DNA from 3 places in the Streptomyces sp. NPDC096339 genome. Region 1 is predicted to be linked to each of the others. Evidence: riboswitches for the same ligand, from Rfam matches in the RefSeq annotation. Region 1 holds a riboswitch; each other region holds the start of a gene.
What was found. A riboswitch is a leader RNA that binds a small molecule or an ion and turns the genes downstream of it on or off. The one in region 1 is predicted to bind cyclic di-AMP.
Positions count from the first base shown of each region.

Region 2: linked by a shared signal. The riboswitch ahead of ACIQ5Y_RS30580 (M23 family metallopeptidase) and the one ahead of ACIQ5Y_RS28250 (transglycosylase family protein) in region 1 are both predicted to bind cyclic di-AMP.
Region 3: linked by a shared signal. The riboswitch ahead of ACIQ5Y_RS32765 (peptidoglycan DD-metalloendopeptidase family protein) and the one ahead of ACIQ5Y_RS28250 (transglycosylase family protein) in region 1 are both predicted to bind cyclic di-AMP.

Region 1 is NZ_JBIWFI010000027.1:90,859-95,128, reverse strand. It holds gene ACIQ5Y_RS28260 (septum formation initiator family protein) at 1-261, opposite strand, end outside; gene eno (phosphopyruvate hydratase) at 368-1,654, opposite strand; gene ACIQ5Y_RS28250 (transglycosylase family protein) at 1,931-2,641, opposite strand; cyclic di-AMP (ydaO/yuaA leader) riboswitch at 2,644-2,814, opposite strand; gene ACIQ5Y_RS28245 (transglycosylase family protein) at 3,091-4,131, opposite strand; gene ACIQ5Y_RS28240 (cytochrome P450) at 4,235-4,270, opposite strand, start outside.
Region 2 is NZ_JBIWFI010000032.1:32,146-36,415, forward strand. It holds gene ACIQ5Y_RS30570 (HPr family phosphocarrier protein) at 1-69, shown strand, start outside; gene ACIQ5Y_RS30575 (GntR family transcriptional regulator) at 500-1,177, opposite strand; gene ACIQ5Y_RS30580 (M23 family metallopeptidase) at 1,399-2,202, opposite strand; cyclic di-AMP (ydaO/yuaA leader) riboswitch at 2,215-2,374, opposite strand; gene ACIQ5Y_RS30585 (M16 family metallopeptidase) at 2,595-3,962, opposite strand; gene ACIQ5Y_RS30590 (M16 family metallopeptidase) at 3,983-4,270, opposite strand, start outside.
Region 3 is NZ_JBIWFI010000037.1:25,957-30,226, forward strand. It holds gene ACIQ5Y_RS32755 (aspartate aminotransferase family protein) at 1-916, shown strand, start outside; gene ACIQ5Y_RS32760 (tyrosine-protein phosphatase) at 968-1,759, opposite strand; cyclic di-AMP (ydaO/yuaA leader) riboswitch at 2,051-2,256, shown strand; gene ACIQ5Y_RS32765 (peptidoglycan DD-metalloendopeptidase family protein) at 2,261-3,226, shown strand; gene ACIQ5Y_RS32770 (SGNH/GDSL hydrolase family protein) at 3,390-4,175, shown strand.

The sequences.
Region 1 (4,270 bases):
GCGGTCCCGCGCCGCGGCGGCCGCCTTCTGCTGCTCCGCGATCTCCGAGCGCTGGGAGACGTACTGGCGCATCGGATACGCGAGGGCGACGACCAGCGTACAGAGGACGAGCACCAGCAGGGCCGCGCGTCCGGTGAGCCGGCTGCGGCGGACCTGACGGCGCGACTGGGAGCGGTAGACGTGGGCGGCGGTCCGCTCGCCGAGCTGCTTGAGCCTGGTCGCGGTGGAGAAGGTGGAGAACCGATCCCGGTTCCCGGCCATTGATCCGCCTCCCCTGTGTACACGTACACGTACCAACCAATACGTCCCCGCACACGGTACGGGACCGAGTGCGGGGACGTACGGAGGCTAGACCCGGAGGTCCGGATCAGCCCTTGAAGCGCGGGAAGGCGGAGCGGCCCGCGTACACCGCGGCGTCGTCGAGGATCTCCTCGATGCGCAGCAGCTGGTTGTACTTGGCGACGCGGTCCGAGCGGGCCGGGGCACCGGTCTTGATCTGACCGCAGTTCACGGCGACGGCGAGGTCGGCGATGGTGACGTCCTCGGTCTCACCGGAGCGGTGCGACATCATGCACTTGAAGCCGTTGCGCTGGGCCATCTCGACGGCGTCGAGGGTCTCGGTCAGCGAACCGATCTGGTTCACCTTCACGAGCAGGGCGTTCGCGGAGCCCTCCTCGATGCCGCGGGCCAGGCGCTCCGGGTTGGTGACGAAGAGGTCGTCGCCGACGATCTGCACCTTGCCGCCGATGCGCTCGGTGACGGTCTTCCAGCCGGCCCAGTCGTCCTCGAACAGCGGGTCCTCGATGGAGACGAGCGGGTACGCCTCGACGAGCTCGGCGTAGTAGTCGGTCATCTCGGCGGCCGAGCGGGACTGGCCCTCGAACTCGTACTTGCCGTCCTTGTAGAACTCGGACGCGGCGACGTCGAGCGCGAGCGCGATGTCCTTGCCCGGGGTGTAGCCGGCCTGCTTGATGGCCTCGACGATGAGGTCGAGCGCGGCGCGGTTGGACTCCAGGTTGGGGGCGAAGCCGCCCTCGTCACCGAGACCGGTGGACAGGCCCTTGGTGTGCAGGACCTTCTTGAGGGTGTGGTAGACCTCGGCACCCCAGCGCAGCGCCTCGGAGAAGGACTCCGCGCCGATCGGGGCGATCATGAACTCCTGGATGTCGACGTTGGAGTCGGCGTGCGACCCACCGTTGAGGATGTTCATCATCGGAACGGGCAGCAGGTGCGCGTTCGGGCCGCCGAGGTAGCGGAAGAGCGGAAGGTCGGAGGCCTCGGACGCGGCGTGCGCCACGGCGAGGGAGACACCGAGGATGGCGTTGGCGCCGAGGGAGCCCTTGTTCTCGGTGGCGTCCAGGTCGATCATCGCCTGGTCGATCAGGCGCTGCTCGGTGGCGTCGTAGCCGACGAGCTCGGGGCCGAGCTGCTCGATGACGGCGAGGACGGCCTTCTCGACGCCCTTGCCGAGGTAACGGTTGGGGTCACCGTCACGGAGCTCTACGGCTTCGAATGCACCGGTGGAGGCACCGGACGGAACTGCAGCACGGCCGGTGCTGCCATCGTCGAGGCCCACCTCGACCTCGACCGTGGGGTTGCCTCGGGAGTCCAGGATTTCCCGGGCTACGACGACGTCGATGGACGGCACGAGCATCTCCTTCTGGGATGTGACGCTGGGTGTGCGGCGGCATGTCAGGCCGTGGGACGGCCTTGCCGCTTAGAGCCTAACCGGCTCCGGGCACTCGGCCCGCCGACCGCCCGGGTCCTGGGACGAAAAAGGGCCCGAATACCACCGTTCCAGGACATACGACTCTGGAGGAAGGCGCCTTGGCCCGTACACACGCCACCGCCCGGCGCGTGGAGGGGAAGGCGCGCCGGGCGGTGGGGCTGTTACGTGTGGTGAAGACGCCTGCGGCTATTGCCGCATTGTTCAGCTGAGCTTCAGCTTCTGACCGGGGAAGATCAGGTCGGCGTCGGACACGATGTCCTTGTTCAGCTCGAAGAGCTTCTCCCAGCCGCCCTTGACGCCGTTGGCGTCGGCGATGGCGCCCAGGGTGTCGCCGTCCTTGACCTCGTACGAGCCGTTGCCCGTCTTGGGGGCCTCGGTGCGCTCGGAGCGGGTGGTCGGGGCCGGGGCCTCGGAGCGCTTGGTCTCCGCCTTCTTGGTCTCGACCTTCTTGGTCTCGGCCTTCTTGGTCTCGGTCTTCTTCGGCTGGGTCTTCTTGGTCTCGGTCTTCGGGGTCTCGGTCGAGCCGCCGCCGGCGTAGGAGGAGTTCGACAGACCCACGCCGCAGGACGGCCAGGCGCCCTTGCCCTGGCCCTTGAGGACCTTCTCCGCGATGGCTATCTGCTGGGACTTCGAGGCCTGGTTGGCCTGCGGAGCGTACGCCTTGCCGCCGTACGCGGCCCAGGTGGAGGAAGAGAACTGCAGGCCGCCGTAGTAGCCGTTGCCCGTGTTGATGGACCAGTTGCCACCGGACTCGCACTGGGCGACGCGGTCCCACTCGCCCGCGGTGGCGGCGCTCGCGGTGCCCGCGGCCATCAGCGGCGCGGCGACGACGGCGCCGGCGACACCGGCGAGCGTGGCGATGCGGACGGCCTTGGTGGCGCGACGGTGCTTGCCCTTGCCGGAAAGCAGCATGAGGTTCTCCTCACCGACGCCTACGAGGTGAGCTGTCGGGTTCGGGCGGATGAGTTGCCCGGCCGTGCGACCTAGCGCACGTCTTGACCCCTAGCCGGTTGCCGCCGTCTCTCAACGGCCGCGCCCGGCGCCTACCTTGGTTCCCCCGCTCCTGCCTTCGGCGCTTGACGCGACGACTGTTCCCCCCGTCCGCCGGCAGGACTCGGCGATGCGGTCGAAGGAGCCCGCGGTGGCGGGCGATTCAGAAGGTAGGCAGGTCTCTCCCCGATGTTCAACGCGCGACATCGGGGAGAAACGGCCCCTACTTGCGCCCTTCTCGGGGGTGTTTGCGCAGGTGAGGACGGGGTTTGCGCAAGCCCCGAGGCGAGACACGCCAGTTGACCGGAAGAGACACATGTCTCACTTACAGAAAACGGACAATCAACTCTTACCGGTCCGGTGAAGTGCCCTTATTTGCCGGTTAGATCCAGGTTCTGTCCAGGCTTGATCAAGTTGGCGTCCCCACCGATGACCTGCTCATTGGCCTTGTAAAGGGCGTTCCAGCCGCCCTTGACCCCCTTGGCATCCGCGATGGCCGCCAGGTTGTCGCCCGTCTTCACCGTGTAGACGGGCTCCGACGCGGCGTCAGGCGCGACCGGCACCTCGGCGGCGGGCGCCCCACGGTGCTTGCCGCTGCCCTCACCGGGCGTGGCGGACGGTGCCGTCGTGGCGTCAGGCGCCGTGGGGGCGCTCGGGTCGACCGGGTTGGTCGGGTTGACCGGAGGCAGGGTCGGGTCGGTCGGCGCCGTCGTGGGAGGTGTGGTCGGGACACCCGGGTCCGCGGGCTTACCCGAGTTGCCCTGATTGCCCTGACCGCCCGGGTTGCCCTGATTGCCCTTGTCGCCCGGGTTGTTCGAGTTGCCCGGAACCGTGGGCTCCTCAACGGGGAGGTCGGCCGGGGGCATGACGGGCAGTCCGAGGTTCGGTCCGAGCGGTCCGTCGGCGATCCCCGGGGTCGGGGCCCCGAAGTCGGTGGACGGCGGTACGGCTCCGGAGGGCGGCACGACGTCGTCGGGGCGGGAGGGCGCGGGCTTGACGCTGCCCGGCCGGCCGGGGTCGACCACCGCGGCGGGGCCCTGGGCGTCCAGTCCGGCGGGCGCCGCGCACATGGGCCACGCCTGCGGGCCCTTCGCCGCGAGCACCCGTTCGGCGATGGCGATCTGCTGGGAACGGCTGGCGAGGTCGGCCCGCTCGGCGAAGTCGAGGCCGCCGGCCTCCGCCCACTCATCCTGGGTGAACTGGAGGCCGCCGTAGGCACCGCTGCCGAAGTTGGCGCTCCAGCTGCCGCCGCTCTCGCATTCGGCGACCTTGTCCCACGTGGAGGTGTCGGCCGCGCTCGCGCCGGTGGCGGCGAGCAGCGGCAGAGCCAGCGCGGAGCCGGTGACTCCGGCAGTGACGACTATCGCGGGCACCTGACGGGGGCGTCTGTGGCGGCCGTTCCCGGAACGCATGAGGCTGCACCTTTCGCATAACGGCGGGGTAACGGCAGAACCTAGCGGCCTTCGAACGGATGTCACAAGTTCGGTCGGGAACTGACTTCGGGTCAGGCGGCGCTCAGGCGTTCGGCACTGCGAACCGAACGGGAAGAGT
Region 2 (4,270 bases), on a different contig from region 1:
GAGGCCGCGCTGGACCGCCTCGCGAAGCTGGTCGCCGAGGGTCTCGAGGAGCTCCCCGAGACCGTCTGACCCTTCGGGTTCGCCACACCACACCCACCGAAGCCGCGGCCCCCTCCTGGGGGCCGCGGCTTCGGCCGTCCACCGGCAGCGCCGTCCGGCGCGGCTCCGTTGTCGGGGCCGGCCCCCGCGCGCACCTGCGAGTCGAGGCCGGGGACGAACCAGCCCCTCCGGCGCTTGAGGAGCGGGGTCCGGGGCGGAGCCCCGGCGGCGGAGCCGCACCCGAATCCGCCGGCCCGCCCCACCCCCCGACCCGAAGCCGGCCGCACCCGCGCAAAGGACCGGCGCAAAGGACCGGCGCAGCCGAATTGAACTCGCCGGAATTACCCGCACCAAAAGCAGCCCGCATCGCGCAGCGATCCGCACCGCGCGCAGCGAATTCACAAACAGCCCGAATTCCGCCCACGGAAAACCGGCGCCCACCCTTTGTATACGGCCCCTGTTAATGCCGGCCGCTCGACATGTTTACGGCAGGTTGCGAAGTGCTCACCGCCGACCGGATCCGCAGCCGGTGCGCCCCCGCCGCGCGCTCCGCGTGGACCGCCGCCAGCGCACGCGCCCGCTCCGCGTCGCCCCGGGCCACGGCGTCCACCACCGCGCCGTGCTCCGCCCAGGACTCCACGGGCCGGGCCGGCGCCTCGACCACGTACATCCACGCGACCTTGTACCGCATCTGGGTGAGCAGCGCGATCAGTCCCGGGCTGCCCGAGGCCTGCGCGAGCGTCTCGTGGAACCAGCCGCCCAGGGACCGCAGATCCTCCCCCTGGCCCCGCCTGGCCCGCTCCTGGCCCAGCCTGACCAGCCCCCGCAGCACCTTGAGGTGCGCCTCGGTGCGCCGCCGGGCCGCCCTGGCCGCGGCGAGCGGCTCCAGCAGCATCCGCAGCTCCAGCAGATCGGCGGCCTCCTGCTCCGTCGGCTCGGCCACGCAGGCCCCCGCGTGCCGCCGCGTGGTCACGAACCCCTCGGACTCCAGGGTCCTCAGTGCCTCACGGACCGGGACGCGGGAGACTCCGTACCGGCGGGCCAGGACCTCCTCGGTCAGCCTGCCGCCCGGCCCGAAGACCCCGGAGACGATGTCGTCGCGAATTGCCGTGCATACCGCGTGCGCAGGAATACGCAAGACCGAACCTCCGCCTTTTCCGACTCACACCCTCATTGGTGCCACCACTGCTGCGACTCTATTGCAACACACGATGATTTCCGAGAGCGTCCGGAAATGGGAAACCTCGGGAAACCACGGGAAGCTTCGGGAAGCCCCGGGAAGCCCCCCAAAACACGAAGGCCCCGGCTCGGGGAGCCGGGGCCTTCGGTGGAGCGGGCGGAGCGACGGAGCGGAGTCGCTCAGAGGTCGACGCCGTGCGAGCGCAGGTAGGCGAGGGGGTTGATGTCCGAGCCGTACTTGGCGCCGGTGCGGGCCTCGAAGTGCAGGTGCGGGCCGCTGGAGTTGCCCGTGGAGCCCGACAGGCCGATCTGCTGGCCCGCGGTGACCTGCTGGCCGACGGAGACGTTCAGTCGCAGCATGTGGCCGTACTGCGTGTACGTGCCGTCGTTGTGCTTGATGACGACGTTGTTGCCGTACGCGCCGCCCCAGCCCGCCTCGACGACGACACCGGCGCCCACCGCGTGGACCGAGGTGCCCTCGTCGGCGTGGAAGTCGATGCCCGTGTGGCTGCCGGAGGACCACATGCCGCCGCCCGCGTGGTACTGCGTGGAGACGTAGGAGCCGTCGACCGGGGCGACGAAGGTGTTGAGGCGCTTGCGCTCCTCCTCGCGGGCCGCGCGCTCGGCGGCCTCGCGCTCGGCCTTCGCCTTGGCCTCGGCGAGACGCTTGGCCTCGGCGGCCTGCTGCCGGGCGTCGGCCTCGGCCTGCGCCTTGGCGGCGGCGTGCTCGGCGGCGCGCTGCTGGGAGTCGGCCTGCTCGGCGATGTCGCCCGGGAGCTCGTCGGCGACGACGACCGCGCCGAGCGTGTTGTCCTGCGAGTGGTTGTTGCCACCGTTGTCCGCGGCGAAGGCCGGGGCTGCGATGGTGCCGACGACGCCGGTCGTGGCGAGGGCGGCTATGCCGGCGTAACCGGCGGTCTTGCGGCTCAGACGGCTGGAACCACGGTGCTTACCGGAGCCGGCGGGACGACTGCCAAACGCCATGAAGGGGCTGATCCTTTCCTTCCTTCTCGCCTACCGGGTTAGCTGACGGGTTCGGAGCAGGAAGGTCTCCTACGGGCCTCCTCTTGCGAGGCGGTCCGATTCACCCCAGGGACTGATGTGGGTCCCCGGCTCCCCAGGCTCGCGCCTGACGGGGACTCGGCGATCGCTGTCCGGTGCCGCGGATGCGGCGCGTACAACTGACGGACAGCACGGCCGACGCTAGGCGGATCATCAGCCAATCACCAAACAGACACGCCTTTTTGTTGCGTACGCCACACCGCAAACAGGCAACCCCCCTACCAAACGGACAAAAGGGGCCCAGGCGGTCAAGCCGCCCGGGCCCCTTCAAGAAGCGCCGTTCAGGCCCCAGTTGGGGACCTCAGTGGGTCACTTCAGTTGGTGACGACGCTCACTTCACCGATGCCGAGGGCCCGCACCGGCTCCTCGATCAGCGACGCGTCGCCCACCAGCACCGTGACGAGCCGGTCCGCCGGGAAGGCGCTCACGACCGCCGAAGTGGCCTCAACGGTGCCGGTTTCGGCGAGCCGCGCGTACAACTGCGCCTGGAAGTCGTCCGGGAGTTCCTGCTCGACCTGGTCGGCGAGGGTGCCGGCGACCGAGGCCGCCGTCTCGAACTTCAGCGGGGCCACGCCCACCAAGTTCTGCACCGCCACGTCCCGTTCGGCGTCGGTCAGGCCGCCCTCCGCGAGGGTGCGCAGCACCTTCCAGAGGTCCTCCAGGGCCGGTCCGGTGTTCGGGGTGTCCACCGAGCCGCTGATGGCGAGCATCGAGGCGCCCTTGCCGTCCGCGGTGGAGCGCAGCACCTGGCCGAAGGCGCGGACGCCGTAGGTGTAGCCCTTCTCCTCGCGCAGCACCTTGTCCAGGCGGGAGGTGAGGGTGCCGCCCAGGCAGTACGTGCCGAGCACCTGGGCCGCCCAGACCCGGTCGTGGCGGTCCGGCCCGATACGGCCGATCAGCAGCTGCGTCTGGACCGCGCCGGGCCGGTCCACGATGACCACGCGACCGGTGTCGTCCGCGGTCACCGGGGGCACCGGGAGCGGCTCGGCGAGGTCGCCCGTCCAGGTGCCCAGGGTGTCCGCCAGCACGGCGTCCAGGTCGATGCCGGTGAGATCGCCGACGACCACCGCGGTGGCGGTGGCGGGGCGTACGTGGGCCTCGTAGAAGGCGCGTACGGCGGTGGCGTCGATCCGGGCGACCGTCTCCTCGGTGCCCTGGCGCGGGCGGGACATCCGCAGGGCGGCCGGGAAGAGCTCCTTGGAGAGCTGCTTGGCGGCCCGGCGCTGCGGATTGGCCTGCTCGTGCGGGATCTCGTCGAGCCGGTTGCGCACCAGCCGGTCGACCTCGCTGTCGGCGAAGGCGGGCGCGCGCAGCGCCTCGGCGAGCAACCCCAGGGCCTTGTGCAGGCGCGAGGCCGGGACCTCCAGGGAGACCCGCAGGCCCGGGTGGTCGGCGTGCGCGTCGAGGGTGGCCCCGCAGCGCTCCAGCTCGGCGGCGAACTCCTCGGCGGAGTGCTTGTCGGTGCCCTCGGAGAGCGCGCGGGCCATGATGGTGGCCACGCCGTCCAGGCCCTCGGGCTCCGCGTCCAGCGGGGCGGCCAGGTTGATCTCGACGGCGACGACCTGCTGGCCCGGCCGGTGGCAGCGCAGCAGGGTGAGGCCGTTCGGCAGCACCCCCCGCTCGGGGGCGGGGAAGGCCCACGGCCTGGCCTCGCCGGCCTGCGGCCGCGGGTGGAAGGTCATCGTGACGGCTGCGGTGTCGCTCACTGCTCCGCCCCCTCGTTCTCGTCGCTCTCGTCGGACTCGGCGGACTCCTCGGAGCCCGGCAGCGGCTCGTAGACCAGGACCGCGCGGTTGTCGGGGCGCAGTCGGGCCGCGGCCACGGCCTGCACCTCCTCCGCGGTGACGGAGAGGACCCGCTGGACGGCGGTCAGCGCCAGCTGCGGGTCGCCGAACAGCACCGCGAAACGGCACAGTTCGTCCGCGCGGCCGGCCACCGTGCTCAGCCGGTCCAGCCACTCGCGCTCCAGCTGTGCCTGTGCGCGCTCCAT
Region 3 (4,270 bases), on a different contig from region 1:
GGGCTCGCTCTCGGTCAACGGGGAGAGCGGCTTCCGCGACGGTTTCGCCCCGCTGCTCCCCGATACGAGGATCGCGCTCGGGGACCTGGCAGCCCTGGAGCGAGAGCTCCGCAAGGGAGACGTGGCCGGCCTCGTCGTCGAGCCGATCCAGGGCAAGGGGGTCCTCGCGGCCCCGCCCGGATTCCTGTCGGCCGCGCAGGAACTGCTGCACCGGCACAAGGCACTGCTGATCGCGGACGAGGTGCAGACCGGCCTGGGACGTACCGGCGATTTCTACGCCTACCAGCACGAGCCGGGCGTGGAGCCGGACCTGGTGTGCGTGGCCAAGGCGCTGTCGGGCGGCTACGTGCCGGTCGGCGCGACCCTCGGCAAGGACTGGATCTTCAAGAAGGTCTACTCCTCCATGGACCGGGTGCTCGTGCACTCCGCGAGCTTCGGCTCCAACGCGCAGGCGATGGCCGCCGGGCTCGCGGTGCTCTCGGTCATGGAGGACGAGGAGATCGTGGCGGGCGCCCGGGCGATGGGCGACCTGCTGCACGGGCGGCTGGCCGCGCTCGTGGACGAGTACGAACTGCTCCACGAGGTCCGCGGGCGCGGGCTGATGATCGGCATCGAGTTCGGCCGGCCGACCTCACTGGGGCTGCGCAGCCGCTGGACGATGCTCCAGGCGGCCCGCAAGGGGCTCTTCGCGCAGATGGTCGTGGTGCCCCTGCTCCAGAAGCACCGGATCCTCACCCAGGTCTCCGGGGACCATCTGGAGGTGATCAAGCTCATCCCGCCGCTGATCGTGGACGAGCGCGACGTCGACCGGTTCGTCGTGGCCTTCCGCGCGGTCATGGACGATGCGCACGGCGGCTCGGGGCTCATGTGGGACTTCGGCAGGACCCTGGTCAAGCAGGCGGTCGGCAACCGCTGAGCGGGGCGGAGGGGGCGGCGCCCGGTGTGCGCTCCCCCTCCGACCGGCACGTCAGTCGAGCAGCCGCTCGCGCAGCCGGCTCCGGGTCCCGGGCGTGAGCCCGAGGCCCTCCTCCAGGTAGCGGTCCACCCCGCCCCAGGTCTCCTCGATGGTGTCGAAGGCCGCGACCAGGTATTCGGCGCGGGCGTCGAAGAGCGGGGAGAGCAGCTCCATCACCTCGGGGGAGCGGGCCTCGGCGGACTCGTCGCTCCGGCGGACCCGGTAGCGGCGGTGCGGGGCGTTCGACTCCAGGTAGTCCGCGACGATCGCCTCGCGCTCGACGTCCAGCGCCAGCAGGGTGACGGCGATCGACAGGCCGGCCCGGTCCTTGCCGGCGGCGCAGTGCATGAGCGCCGGCACGCTGTCCTCGGCGAGGGCGTGCAGGACCCGGCTGTGCTCGGCGGTGCGGCTCTTGATCATCGCCCGGTACGAGTTCGTCATCCGGGCGGCGGCCTTCCCGTCGCCCAGGATCGTGCGGAGCTGTTCGAGATCGCCGTCGCGGACCATCTTCCAGAACTCGCGACCGTCGGCCGGGTCCGAGAGCGGGATGTTGACGTTCCGCACGCCGGGCAGTTCCACGTCCGGGCCCTCCAGCGCGTGGTCGGCGCCGTTGCGGAAGTCGAAGACGGTGTGGAGGCCGAGCGAACCGAGGAATTCTGTATCGGTTTCAGTGGCATGCGCCAGATGTCCGCTTCGGAACAGTCGTCCCGTCCTGACCCTTCGTCCATCAGAAGTCGGCAATCCGCCCACATCGCGGAAATTGCGCACTCCGGACAGTTCCGGCTCCTGTATCTGCTGGGTCAAGGGAACTCCTCCGCTTCGTGATGCTGCTTCTGGGTGCTCTGTCCGAATTACACTACTTGGCGACAACTTGCCATAAGCGGAGGCGAGATCGGGCGCGTCCCCGTGAGCCAGATCATACGGTGACCGTGAGTGCCTGATCGCGAAAGCCGAATGCCCGCGCCGGAGCGGTTGTTGGCGGACGGGAATGGACGGAGGGTGACCGGCATTCCCCCGGTTTCCCGTCCCTGTGATTCCGTCAGGAAATTCGCGGCTTGTTCGGCACGGCCTTTTGGGATTACGTTCGCGACCGATCCGGGTGGATCGCCGAATCCTGCCGCCGCCCGGAAACCGCACTCGACCATTCACGCGCGGCAGGAGCGGGGGAACCAGGTAAGCCGCTGTCCCGGAACTCAAGCCCGGGACGGCTAGGGGTGAAGCCGTACATGTTCCGTTCATGTGCGGCCGGACATCTCCAGTCCGAACCCGACAGCTCACCTCGCAGGCACCGGAGAGGAATGCGACATGCCTGCAAAGGGTAAGCACCGCCGCCCCAAGTCCCTTTCGATATCGCGCGGCTTCGCCGTCGCCGGTACCGGTGGCGCGGCCCTCGCGCTGCCGCTGATGGGCGCCGCCGGCGCCCACGCGGCCGGTGCCCCGGCGGCCGCCACGACGGCCCGGGCCGTCGAGGCACCCGTGGCGGCCCCGCAGGTCTCCGCCCCGCTCCGGGCAGAGGCCGCGCCGACGGCCTACACGGTCGTCCCGGGTGACTACCTCTCCAAGATCGCCGCCGAGCGCCACCTGTCCGGCGGCTGGCAGCAGCTCTACGCCGACAACCGCGAGGCGGTCGGCGCCAACCCCGATCTGATCCACCCCGGCCTGAAGCTGAACCTCGGCGGTGCGGCCGAGGCGGCCCCGGCTCAGGCTCCGGCTCCGGCGGAATCCGCCCCGAAGGCCGCTCCCAGGACCGCGCACAAGGCGGCCCCGAAGTCCGCTCCTCAGGCGGCCGAGCAGGCGCCCGAGCAGGCGGCCCCGGCGCAGCAGGAGTCCGCGGTCGAGGCCCCCGCGGCCAAGACGTCGGCCTCCGGCTTCGTGGCCCCGCTCGCCAGTACCGGCATCTCCACCCAGTACAAGGTCGCGGGCAGCATGTGGTCCTCCGGCTACCACACCGGTGTCGACTTCATCGCGAGCTCCGGCACCACGGTCCGGGCCGTCGGCGCGGGTACCGTCGTCTCGGCCGGCTGGGGCGGCGCGTACGGCAACGAGGTCGTCATCCGGCACGCGGACGGCAACTACTCGCAGTACGGCCACCTCTCCTCGCTGTCCGTCTCCGTCGGCCAGAGCGTCACCGCGGGCCAGACCATCGGCCTGTCCGGTTCCACCGGCAACTCCACCGGCCCCCACCTGCACTTCGAGATCCGCACGGGCCCGTCCTACGGCTCCGACATCGACCCGCTGAGCTACCTCCGCGCCAAGGGCGTCAGCATCTGACGGCGGCCGCCGCAGGAGCGCAGGCACACGTGAGGCCGGGACCCGAGGGGGGTCCCGGCCTCACGTGTACGTATTCCTTATCCCCCGGGTGGTAAAGATCACGGCCCGTCAACCCCTCATTACGTTGGCGTAGGTTGGTTACGAGAGTGAAGGATGTCGTCTCGTGGCAGCGACGACGACGAAACCCAAGACCATCGGCTCGTACGCGGCGATCGGGGACAGCTTCACCGAGGGCGTGGGGGACCCGGGACCCGGGGACACTTATCTCGGCTGGGCGGACCGGCTCGCCGTGCTCCTGGCCGACCGGCATCCAGAAGGCGAATTCCGGTACGCGAACCTGGCCGTGCGCGGCAAACTCCTCGACCAGATCGTGGCCGACCAGGTCCCGCGGGCCAAGGCGCTCGCGCCGGACCTCGTGACCTTCTGCGCGGGCGGCAACGACATCATCCGGCCCGGCACCGACCCCGACGACGTGGCGGAGCGCTTCGAGGCGGCCGTGGCCGACCTCGCCGGAGCCGTCGGCCGGGTCGTGATCACCACCGGCTTCGACACCCGGGGCGTACCGGTCCTCAAGCACCTGCGGGGCAAGGTGGCGACGTACAGCGTCCACGTCCGCGCCATCGCCGACCGGTACGACTGCCCGGTCCTCGACCTCTGGTCCCTGAAATCAGTACAGGACCGAAGGGCGTGGGACACCGACCGGCTGCACCTGTCGCCCGAGGGGCACACCCGGGTCGCGCTGCGCGCCGCCCAGGTGCTCGGACTGGACGTGCCGGCCGACCCCGACCAGCCGTGGCCGCCGGAGCGCCCGCGCGGATCGGTCGACGTGACCCGGGACAACATCCACTGGGCGCGAGAGCACCTGGTTCCCTGGATCGGCCGGCGGCTGCGCGGGGAGTCCTCCGGTGACCACGTCGAGGCGAAGCGGCCGGACCTGCTGCCGCTGTAGACGGGGGGAGCGGGGGAGGGGGAGACGACACGCGAGGGGAAGGCGGAATCCTCGGGGGCCGGTGTGCGTTGGGATGCTCGTAGACCGACGGACAT